Regions from separate parts of the Serratia montpellierensis genome, predicted to be linked through region 2. Evidence: predicted binding sites of a transcription regulator. Region 2 holds the regulator's gene; the other holds the start of a gene.
What was found. Region 2 encodes Fur, which represses iron uptake genes when iron is present. Its sites were predicted from a motif close to ATAATAATGAGAACNACTATCAA; they were not measured.
Positions count from the first base shown of each region.

Region 1 (6,022 bases), on a different contig from region 2:
CATGAATAATCTCTCGTAATACATCCATTTTATGTCCTGTTGCATGCCGGTTGCGCCCGGGGTCACGTTCTCCAGGATGCGGCGGTTACCGTATCTGACAGTTACCCGGTTAGTGTACCGCTAATAGCTTAAGCCGACATTAAACGAGACGAAGAAAATTACCGGAATCCGCCTTAGCGCACGCCGTTGAGGCGATCGAAGCCGGCCGCCAGATCGGCGATCAGGTCTTCGACGTTCTCCAGGCCGATATGCAAACGCACCAGCGTGCCGGAAAAATCGACCCCGCCCGCCGGACGGATGGCTTCCAGCTCTTCCGGCTGATTGGCCAGGATCAGCGACTCGAAGCCGCCCCAGGAGTAGGCCATGCTGAAGTGGCTGAAGTTGTCCAGGTAAGCGGCCAGCTGTGCATCATCCAGCCGCTCTTTCAGCACAAAGGAGAACAGCCCGTTGCAGCCGCTGAAGTCGCGGCGGTAGAACTCGTGGCCCTTGCAGCTGGGCAGGGCCGGGTGATTGACCGTCGCCACCTCCGGTCGTGCCGCCAGCCAGTTGGCGACTTCGATGCTGCTGCGCTCGTGCTGTTTCAGGCGCACGCTCAGGGTTCGCAGGCCGCGGCTCGCCATGTAGGCGGTGTCGGCATCCACCATCTGCCCCATCAAATAGGAGTATTCGCGCAGCCGATCCCAACAGCGCGCGTTAGCGACGGCGGTGCCGAGCATGTAATCGGAATGGCCGATCAGGTATTTGGTGCCGGCCTGAATGGAAATGTCGATGTCGAAATCCAACGCCTTGAACAGCACGCCTGCCGCCCAGGTATTGTCGATCATGATCACCACCTCCGGCGCCACGGCGCGAATGGCCTGCACCATCGCCGGAATATCCTGCACTTCCAGGGTGATGGAGCCGGGGGATTCCAGGAACACCACGCGGGTATTGGGTTGGATCAGCGTGGCGATGTCGGCGCCGATCAGCGGATCGAAATAGGTGGTGCTGACGTTCATGCGGCCGAGGATGTGGGTGCAGAAATCCTGGGTCGGTTCGTACGCCGAACCGGTGACCAGCAGGTGATCGCCGGCGCCGACGAACGACAGGATCGCATTGGCCACCGCCGCCGCGCCGCAGGGGTACAGCACGCAGCCGGCGCCGCCCTCCAGCTCGACCATCGCATCCTGCAGGGCGAAGTGGGTCAGCGTGCCGCGTCGACCGTAAAACAGCTCACCGTGGGCGCGTTGCGCGGTGGCGTGCTTTTTGGCGGCGACGGAGTCGAAGACCAAGGAAGAGGCGCGTTGCGTGACGGGATTGACGGAGCCCTGGGTGTAGCGTTTGCCGCGGCCGGCGCCGATCAGCGTGGTTTCGATGTGTTTTGACGTCATGGTACCTGGCTCACCTCTGGTTGCTCTGCACGTGCCCGTTTGCGATAGCCCTTACGTTAGCATGAGTTAATATAGCCATCCAGACGTTTTAACTTCCAGATACAGAAACGGCTATAATTGGCTGCCGGGCGCGCCTTTCTCGCCTCATCCTTCTGCCGTGGTGCGAGAGAGAAGCCCATTCCTCGGTCAAGACGCCGTTCGGCAGCGTGGCCTTGTTGCGTCGTTGTGGGAGAAAAGTAACGAAATAACCCCATAAAAGGGGCGTTTAGCGGTGAACGGGCGCGGATTGGCGCTTTGCCGCAGGGTTGGCTAAAATTTTCTCGTTTATTTCGTAAATAATAATGAGAACTACTATCAATCCCCGGTTGGTTTGATATGATCGCACGCTGAATTATTCCTTAATTTTGATCGGTAATGGGTGGAGGCACAGCGTGAAAACGGCTGGCAAGAATTTAAATCAAGGATCGTTCGGCCAGGGCCGGGCGCAGTGGGGCAAGGCCTTTGGCCGCAGCCTGATGGCTTCTATGGTGCTGGTCGTGGGGCTGGCCGGCAGCGCGCAGGCAGCGCCGGCGGCCAATCCGGCCGTTACCGAAAGCGTTGCGCCGACCACCGCGCCGGCACCTGCAGCCGCCGCGCCGGAGAGCATCACGCCGGTGAACCCGGCACCGACGATCCAGCCACCGGAAACCCGCGGCATGGACCTGTCTATTTGGGGCATGTACCAGCACGCCGACGCGGTGGTGAAAGCGGTGATGATCGGCCTGGTGCTGGCGTCTATCGTGACCTGGACCATTCTGTTCGCCAAAGGCAGCGAACTGCTGCGCGCCAAGCGCCGTCTGCGCCGCGAGCAGCTGGCGCTGGCCGAAGCGCGTTCGCTGGATGAGGCTTCCGAGCTGGCGCAAAACTTCTCCCCGGAGAGCGTCAGTGCTGTCTTGCTGAACGATGCGCAAAATGAGCTGGAGTTGTCTGCGGAATCCAATGACAACAACGGCATCAAAGAACGTACCGGTTTCCGCCTCGAGCGCCGCGTGGCGGCCTACAGCCGCAACATGGGCCGCGGCAACGGCTTCCTGGCCACCATCGGCGCCATCTCGCCGTTCGTCGGCCTGTTCGGCACCGTCTGGGGCATCATGAACAGCTTCATCGGCATCGCCCATTCGCAGACCACTAACCTGGCGGTCGTGGCGCCGGGCATCGCAGAGGCGCTGCTGGCGACCGCGATGGGCCTGGTGGCGGCAATCCCTGCGGTCGTTATCTACAACATCTTCGCCCGCGTTATCAGCGGCCATCGCGCCCAGGTAGGCGACGTGGCGGCGCAGGTCTTGCTGCTGCAGGGCCGCGATCTGGATCTGGCCGCAACGGCGGAAGCCAAGCGCTCACAGCACGCACACCAACTGCGGGCGGGGTGAGTCATGGCGATGCGCTTAAATGAAGATCTGGACGACAGCGGCGAACTGCATGAAATCAACGTGACGCCGTTTATCGACGTTATGTTGGTGCTGTTGATCATCTTTATGGTGGCCGCGCCGCTGGCAACGGTAGATATCCGCGTCGATCTGCCGGCCTCCTCCGCCAAACCGCAGCCGCGGCCGGAGAAACCGGTGTTCCTGTCGGTGAAGGCCGACAAGCAGCTCTACGTCGGCGATCAGCCGGTGAATGCCGATCAGCTGACTTCGGTGCTGGATCAACGCACTCAGGCGAACAAAGAAACCACCATCTTCTTCCAGGCAGACAAGAGCGTGGACTATGAAACGCTGATGAGCGTGATGGACACCCTGCGTAAAGCCGGCTACCTGAAAGTGGGGCTGGTGGGCATGGAAGGCGCCGCCAAGTAGCGGCAGCAAAACGATGATAAAGGGCGCTCAGGCGCCCTTTTTTATTGATTCACTCCCCGGCCAACAACGCTCGGGAACCGGCATGGCGCCAGTGGATGCGGCCCGGCAGATAAAGCGCATGCTGTTCCAGCGGCCGCTCGTCGATGAGCGCGGTCACCTGGTCGAAGCTATGCTGCGCCAGCGCCCGGCAGTCTTGCGCGACCGTATCTATCTTCAGCGTCATGCAATCGAACAGGTAGTGATCGTCGAAGCTGCACAGGTGGATGTCGCTCTCCATCAGCTGATGCTGCGTCAGATAACGCAACACCCCTTCCAGCAGGCCACAGGCGGCGGTGAACAGCGCTTTGGGCGGACGCCCCAGCTGTGCGCACAGCTGAGCGAACATCTCGTAACCCGAACTGGGGTGGTAGCTGCCGTTGATGATCCATTCCGGTTTGCACGTTACGCCGGCGTGCTCCAGGCCAAGCTGGAAGCCGGCCAGCCGATCGCGGGTCGGCGAAATGCGCGGCTGCCCGCCGAGAAAATAGATCTCATCCGGATGTTGGCGCGCGACCTTTTCCACCAGGTTGGCGGTCGCATTAACCGAGTCGGTGATCACCAGCGGCAGCTCGGAACCGGCGATCAGGCGGTCCATCTGCACCACCGGCAGCCCGACGTTGATCTTTTGATATTCCGCGTCGTTTAGCTGGCTGGAGGCGACGATCAAACCGTCGACCTGCCGCTGCACCAGACTGTTCACCGCCATCATCTCCTGCGCCGGGTTTTCATCGGTGCAGGCGATCAACAGCTGCAGACCGGCTTCGCGGCACAGCGTTTCCAGCTCGCGCGAGATCACCGCAAAGCCGTAGTTGGTCATTTCCGGCACCACCAGCCCCAGCGTGTGGCTGCGGTTGGAGCGCAAAGAGCGGGCGTGGATGCTGGGCTGATAATGGTGTTCGTGCGCCAGCGCCAGAATGCGATCGCGGGTGTCGTCGGACACCCGGTATTCCTTGCTGCGGCCGTTCAGCACCAGGCTGGCGGTCGATTTCGACACCCCGGCCAGCGTGGCGATGTCACTGATGGTAATGCGTTTATTTTTTTTCACTGACGCCATCTGAAGTCATCGGAGGATGCGTCATTCTAGCATGCATGGCGTCAGCGGCCAGTATTCCAACGCCAGCGCTGTGCTCCCGTTCAGCCGCAGTTGCGGTTCACCTGCCGGGAAGTAGCGCGCGCTCATCACCGCCTCGCCTTGGTTGATGAAGATCTCCACGCTGGAGCGATCGAACAGCAGCTGCAGATGCGTGACCGGGCCGCGCCAGTAACGGTGCTCCGGCCGGCCGTCGGCCAGAGAGGCACGCGTCAGCTGCAGCCGCTCGCCGTCCCAGTTCAGCGTCATCGCGTCGCCAAAGGCGGCGCTGAACGCGCCCTGCGGCGTCAGCTGCAGCTCCGCGGCGCCCAGCGCATAGGCGGGGGCGTCATCGGCGCGGCCTCGCCAGTCTTCTCGCTCGCCGCGCAGCTGTTGCAACTCGCGCGCCGGGCGCTGGTGGAGGCGGCCATGCCGCAGCGACAGCTCGCGTGGGCAGGTCATGGTGTGGATCCAGCCATAACGGCGCGTCGGATGGGCTTCTTCATCTTGCTCGGGCACGCCCATCCAGGCGAACAGCAGGCGGCGGCCATCTTCCGTCAGCGTCGTCTGGGGCGCGTAGAACTCGAAGCCCGCGTCCAGCTCGTGAAATTCGCCGTGGCTGAAGGCCGCCTGCCGATAATCCAGCTCGCCGAGCAGATAGCCGGCCTGATAACGGTTGAGATAGCGTTCCGGCTGCGGCGCCAGCCCCTGCGGGCAGCAGATCAACACGTCGTCGCCGTCCAGCGAGAACAAATCCGGGCACTCCCACATGTAGCCGAGTTCGTCCAGGTCGTTCAGGCCGGAACCGGCGATCTCTCCCAGCGCTTGCCAGTCGCGCAGATCGCTGGAACGCAGCAGCAGCACCTTGCCGCGATCCTGCAAGTCACGCGCGCCGAGCACCATGTACCAGGCATCCTGATGACGCCACACTTTTGGGTCGCGTACGTGGCCGCTGTAGCTCTCTGGCAGCGGCAGCACCGGCCCGAGTTTGCGGTATTCGCCCCGATCGCTTTCCTGAGCCAGGCATTGGAAAGCCGTGCGTGAGCCGTCGGGATATTTCACGTTGCCGGTGTAGATCAGCGTGATTTTGCCTTCCGCTACCACCGCCGAGCCGGAGTAACAGCCGTGGCTGTCATAACAGGCGCCCGGTGCCAGGGCGAGCGGCTGATGTTCCCAACGCACTAAATCGATCGACTGCCAGTGTCCCCAGCACTTGTTGCGATGATCGCAGCCCAGCGGATTCCACTGATAGAACAGGTGGTAAACGCCGTTGTGCTGGATAAAACCGTTGGGATCGTTCAGCAAGCCAACGCTGGGCGCCAGATGCCAGGCCGGGCGGTGGGGATCGCGCAGCGCGAGTGGCTGGCCGTTCATGATCGCCCGCAGTGCCTGTTTGATTAAGCTGAGTTCTTCCATCATTGCGCGTCCGTGTTGTATTTCAGCAGCAGGGAGAGCACGAAGGCGCTGCCAAAAGCGATTGCCAGGCCGATGATATAGCTGACCAGCGAACTGGCCTGCACGATCGCCATGCCGGGGATCGCCGTCAGCCCGACCGCGTTCATGCCGACATGGTTGGCCACTACCCAGGCGCCGCCGAGCGCGCCGCCCGCTAGCGCCGCCAGGAAAGGCTTCACGAAGCGCAGGTTGATGCCGAACAGCGCCGCCTCGGTGATGCCGAGCATGGCGGAAAAGGCCGAAGGCACCGCGAT
Region 1 is NZ_VOSN01000021.1:20,955-26,976, reverse strand. Features, by position in the region: gene FUU19_RS20785 (DedA family protein) at 1-28, opposite strand, end outside; gene metC (cystathionine beta-lyase) at 174-1,370, opposite strand; gene exbB (tol-pal system-associated acyl-CoA thioesterase) at 1,802-2,779, shown strand; gene exbD (TonB system transport protein ExbD) at 2,783-3,205, shown strand; gene FUU19_RS20765 (LacI family DNA-binding transcriptional regulator) at 3,255-4,298, opposite strand; gene FUU19_RS20760 (sucrose-6-phosphate hydrolase) at 4,320-5,729, opposite strand; gene FUU19_RS20755 (sucrose-specific PTS transporter subunit IIBC) at 5,729-6,022, opposite strand, start outside.
Region 1: exbB (tol-pal system-associated acyl-CoA thioesterase) is a predicted target of Fur. The motif match lies at 1,706-1,728, and genes of this name have one in related genera.

Region 2 (6,022 bases):
GCGACGCACTGGCGGCAGGCAACGCGCGTACCGGTTGCCCGGCGGTGAATTTCAACATGCGGCGTAAAATATCGGACGCGCTTTCACCGATGTGTTGCGTGTGGCTGGCAATATAACGGTAAAGCTCTTCGTCGACTTCAATAGTTTTCATCTTTATCCAATACTGTTTTTTCTACTTAGAACCTGAAGCCAGATCCTGCATTCAAGCCATGGGATTATAAGGTTAAAAGCGCTGGGGCGAACACAACAATGTGCCTCCGGACGGCAAATGCAGACTAATACCTATAGCCGGCACTGCCAAGCCCGCGCCGCGAAAATTCCGCATGATTCATCGTGCGATTCAATCATGATACCCTAATCTGAATCTCTCTCAGTATGAACTTCGCCATGAAATTACATTATCAACTGCTGGCCGCCGAGTCAGACGCGCTGCCGGTGCTGCTGATCCACGGGCTGTTCGGCAATCTGGACAACCTGGGCGTGCTGGCGCGCGATCTGCATAAACAGCACACGGTGATCAAGGTCGATCTGCGCAACCACGGCCTCTCTCCGCGCGCCGACGACATGAACTACCCCGCCATGGCGCAGGATCTGCTGGCGCTGCTCGACGAACTGCAGCTGGAAAAATCGATCGTCATCGGCCATTCGATGGGCGGCAAAGCGGCGATGGCGCTGACCGCCATCGCGCCCGAGCGCGTCGCCAGGCTGATCGTCATCGACGTCGCGCCGGTGAATTACCAGACCCGCCGCCACGACGAGATCTTCGCCGCGCTGAAGGCCGTCAGCGCCGCCGGCATCACCCAGCGCCAGGCGGCTGCCCAGCTGATGCGCGACTACCTGCAGGAAGAAGGCGTGATCCAGTTCCTGCTGAAGTCCTTCCACAACGGCGAATGGCGCTTCAACCTGCCGGTGCTGATCGAACGCTACGAAGACATCACCGGCTGGCAGGAAGTTCCGGCCTGGCCGCATCCGACCCTGTTCATTCGCGGCGGCCTGTCGCCGTACGTGCAGGACAGCTACCGTGCGGATATCGCCCGCCAGTTCCCGCAGGCCCGCGCGCACGTCGTCGCCGGCACCGGCCATTGGGTGCACGCCGAAAAACCGGAAGCGGTGCTGCGCGCCATTCACCGTTTCCTCGACGAAGCCTGAAAAATGCACTTACCTGGCGAAAAAACGCGCTAAAGATAACGGCTTAGCGCGTTTAGCCCGCAGTTAGGCATTGTCGTCGCTCCATCTGCTGGGGTAATATGGCGCGCTATAATTTTGCCACCGCGCCAGCGCGTTCGCGAACGCCGGTTCGGGGGTGAATTTGGGTTAGGGTTTATTGGCCCGAAGTGTGTTAATCGATGCCTCCGGAAGCGTGCGAGCGCTTTTTGATGCAAACTCCCTTGCAGTACCGCTACCTATGGCAAAAGAACAAACGGATCGCACGACGCTGGATCTGTTCGCAGATGAACGCCGTCCGGGGCGCCCGAAAACCAACCCGCTTTCCCGCGATGAACAGCTTAGAATCAATAAGCGCAATCAGTTACGGCGCGATAAAGTGCGTGGATTGCGGCGCGTAGAGCTGAAAATCAACGCGGATGCGGTGGACGCCCTGAACAAACTGGCGGAACAGCGCAACATCAGCCGCAGCGAGCTCATCGAGCAGATGCTGTTGGCGCAACTGGCGGAAGAACAGCCGGAACATTGATCTCTTCGGCCGCACGTGCGGCGCGGCGTTAAGGACAACGCCGGATCGACCACGCTTTTCTTCATTCTCCGGCATCGCATAAATGCGATAAAACCCCGGCGCCACTTTCTGGCATGATACGCATTTACCGGTAAGAGACTGCGCCTGTCGGCGCCCGCCCCGGAGGCGAAAGGCTCTTGCCATGGCATCATTTTAATCGGCGTCAGCGGCGGCAGTGCCGGCGTCGAGTAATGCAATTACTTGAATTTAAAGGTTATACGCGATATGGCTACTGTAGGCATTTTCTTTGGCAGCGACACTGGCAATACCGAAAACATTGCCAAAATGATCCAGAAAATTCTCCAGAAACAGTTTGGCGACGACGTCTCTGAAGTGCATGACATCGCTAAAAGCAGCAAAGAAGACCTGGAAGGGTTCGATATTCTGCTGCTGGGTATCCCGACCTGGTACTACGGTGAAGCGCAGTGTGACTGGGATGATTTCTTCCCGACGCTGGAAGAAGTCGACTTCAACGGCAAACTGGTGGCGCTGTTCGGCTGCGGCGACCAGGAAGACTACGCGGAATACTTCTGTGACGCGATGGGCACCATTCGCGACATCATCGAACCGCGCGGCGCGGCCATCGTGGGCCACTGGCCGACCAAAGGCTACCACTTCGAGGCCTCCAAAGGCCTGGCGGACGACGATCACTTCATCGGTCTGGCGATCGACGAAGACCGTCAGCCGGAGCTGACCAACGAGCGCGTGGACGCTTGGGTCAAACAGATCGTCGAAGAGCTGAGCCTGGCCGATATCGTCGGCTAAGCCCCGGCACTGGCGAAAGGTTGAACAAAGGCCCTGTAAAGTGCATAGTGTGCCCACAGGGCCGTCATCGGCAGCAGGGATTGCTGCGATAGAAGCTACAGATTTGTAACTTCCCACCCCGTCACGGTAGACTGAGATATCGGTTTATCCCATCCATCAAGGCGTTGCATGCAAAACATGCAATAGTGCAATTATATCTTTGTTAACAACCGGCGGTTTCCATTTAGTACAACCGGTTCTATAATGAGACGCATTAACTCTTTGTGCCGACCGATGCCACAGGCGAGTACGCCTCAACTTGATTAGCATAGTAACAGGACTGAATTCGCATGACCGACAACAACATCGCATTGAAGAAGGCCGGCTTAAAAGTCACGCTTCCGCGACTCAAAATCCTGGAAGTACTGCAAAATCCGGAATGCCATCACGTCAGTGCGGAAGATTTGTACAAAAAACTGATTGATATGGGCGAAGAGATCGGGCTGGCAACGGTTTATCGCGTACTGAACCAGTTTGACGATGCGGGCATTGTGACACGTCACAATTTCGAAGGCGGCAAGTCCGTGTTCGAGCTGACCCAACAGCATCACCACGATCACCTGATTTGCCTGGACTGCGGCAAAGTGATCGAATTCAGCGACGAATCCATCGAAGTGCGCCAGCGTGATATCGCCAAGCAGCACGGCATCAAGCTCACCAACCACAGCCTGTACCTGTACGGCCACTGTGAAACCGGTGACTGCCGCGAAGACGAAACGCTGCACGACAAGAAGTAAGCCTGACCGGCTTTGAAAAACCGCCTCACACCGAGGCGGTTTTTTTATGCCCGCCGTACAACGGACAAAAAAATCCCCGGACAAGCCGGGGGAAAATCATGTCATGAAATATCACAATTGCAGCGGCACTGCTACTCCACGTACTACTCTCACTACAACGTCCGCCCTACGCCGACACGCGCGAGCGAACGCCTTCCCCCTTCGTTATACGGCCGCCGCCAGGGCTGCAGGCCGTTGCACCGGGCTTAGACCTTCTCGGCGCGGCTGTAGCGCTTGCCGTCCGGGCTGACCGAACGCACCTGCACCTCACCGGAGATCGCCGGTTTGGCCTTGGCGTCATAGCGCTGCCACTGCTTGCCGCCGTCGGTGGAGTACTCGATGCCCAACCCCGGCAGCGCGATATTCGCCTCCAGCTTGCCGCCCGCTACGCGTGCGCCCGGCACCGGCAGACGGTAAGCGACGCCACCCTTGTCCAGCTTGGCCAGTTCCCGCTGGCCCAGGATATTGGCGAAGCGCAGCCAGTCTTTCTCCAGCGTCTTGGTATCGACAAAGTGGGTTTCCCCGCCTTTGTATTCGCGGCCGGCGCGATAGTCCTGCTCCCAACCGGCGCGGTGCCAGGCGCGTTCTGCCATCGACAGCGCGCGTGGGAAGATCATGTATTCCATCTGCGGGTCGGTGCGCTGAGTTTCGCTCCACAGCTGAGCGGACAGCCCGTAGGCGCCCGGCCACGGCTTGTCGCTCTTGGCGTTGAAGTGGTTGCCGTCGCGGTCGACCGAGGTTTCCGCGTTCTGCGGCATGTTGTCCGGCGCGAAGCTGAACACCTTGCGCTCGTCGCTGAAGCGGGTGCCCCAGTAGTAACCGCGCTCGTCCGGGTTAACCTCGTAAGGGAAGTCCATATAGACGTAGTCCGGGTTGGAGACCACCACTTCATACCCTTTGTTGGCCCAGTCGTTGACGCTATCGAAACCGCCCCAGTACAACGTGTCCCAGAAGTTGACGCCCACGCGCGAGGTGGCGAACGCCTTCGCGCTCTCGGCGTCTTTCAGGCCGTCTTGCCAGGCCTGCATTCTGTCGATGCCGTGCGCTTTCACCAACTTGCTGACCTCTTGGCCAAAGTAGCTCGGCAGGTGCTCCATGTCGGCCACCTTGCCCTCTTTGATCATCGTCTGGCAAACCTGCGACTTGGCCCACGGCTTGTCTTCGTTGCTCTGATCGATGATGCCTTTGCCCGGCTCCGGTTTCGCCTTGTCGGTATAGCCGGCGCCCAGGCGAATGTTTTTCGCTTCGTCGCCGCCGAAGTGCCAGGTCTTGATCGGCTGGCCGGCCTCTTTATGCATCTGGGCGATCTCGCCGATCACCTTGTCGACAAAGCGCTGGGAAGAGTCCAGGCACGGGTTCAGGTAGCTCTGGCGGTTAAAGAACTGCACGGAGGTGGTGTTGGAGGTATCGGTCGGATCCACCAGGCGGAATTCGTTGGCCTCCTGCTCTTTCCCGGCGGCATGCAGCTTTTTATAGCGCGCTTCCATCGAGACCACCGCGGCGCGGGCGTGTGCCGGCATGTCGATCTCCGGGATCACCTCAATCTGGCGCGCCTGAGCGTATTTGATGATGTCGATATAGTCCTGACGGCTGAAGAAGCCGCCGTAGACGTCCGGCCCCTGGCCGTACTGCGGCAGCAGGCAGGTGGTTTCGCTCAGATCGTGGCAGCGCTGGCCGCCGACTTCCGTCAGCTCCGGCAAACCGGGGATCTCGATGCGCCAGCCTTCGTCATCGCTCAGGTGGAAGTGGAATTTGTTGAGCTTGTAGGCCGCCATCTGATCCAGCAGGCGCAGCACCGCGTCCTTCTTATGGAAGTTGCGCGCCACGTCGAGGAAAATGCCGCGATACTGGAAGCGCGGCGCGTCACTGGCGTCCAGCGTGGCGATCTTGCCGCTGCCGTCGCTCGGCACTAACGACAGGATCGACTGCAGCCCGTAGAACACCCCGGCCTGATCGAAGCCGATCACCCGCGCCTCTTTCTTGCCAATGTTCAGCTCATAGGCACCCGGCACCGCCATCGCGCCTTTAAATTTGCCCGGCTGGATGTCGGTTTTGATCGGGTAACCGTTGGCCTGAACCGGCACGCCCAGCAGCGCGAAGCGCTGGTTGACGACGTCCGCCGCCGGCTTAACCAGCGTGCTCAGATCCGGCGATACCCCTTTGCGCAGATCGACGTCCTGCGCGTGAACCTTCACCTGCATCGGCGTCGGCACGATCTGGCCGCGCAGCGCGCCGGCAGGCAGCGTCTGCAGATCGGCATTGCTGACAAAGCGCGAAGCCGGCGTCATCAGAATGTTTTTGTCGTCCTTGGTACGCTTCCACTGGTCGCCGGTGAACGGCGCCACAAACTGGTCCAGGTTTTCGGTGTCGGTATTCGCCAACATTTTCGGCTTGGCGTCGCCGGACGTGGCATACCAGCGCGGCAGGAAGTCGTTTCTGAACAGCTGCCAATATTCGGCGACCACCGGGATTTCCACCGCCTTACCGGCCGGGAAACCGCTGAATTTGGCGGTCGGCTCCAGCTTGTACAGATCGCCGGTGAGGTGAGCGATCTTGAACTGGTCGTTGTCTACCCGCAGGGTCTGGCGCGGGCTGTGGAAATAGATGACCCAGTCTTTGCCGTCGATCGCCTGGCCGTCGTTGCTGAGGGTGAACAACACCCGGTTGCATGAGGCCCAGTCGGCGCCCAGTGCCGCGCAATCCACGCCGT
Region 2 is NZ_VOSN01000005.1:741,311-747,332, forward strand. Features, by position in the region: gene seqA (replication initiation negative regulator SeqA) at 1-151, opposite strand, end outside; gene ybfF (esterase) at 376-1,149, shown strand; gene ybfE (LexA regulated protein) at 1,406-1,693, shown strand; gene fldA (flavodoxin FldA) at 1,958-2,497, shown strand; gene fur (ferric iron uptake transcriptional regulator) at 2,827-3,273, shown strand; gene FUU19_RS08975 (beta-N-acetylhexosaminidase) at 3,519-6,022, opposite strand, start outside.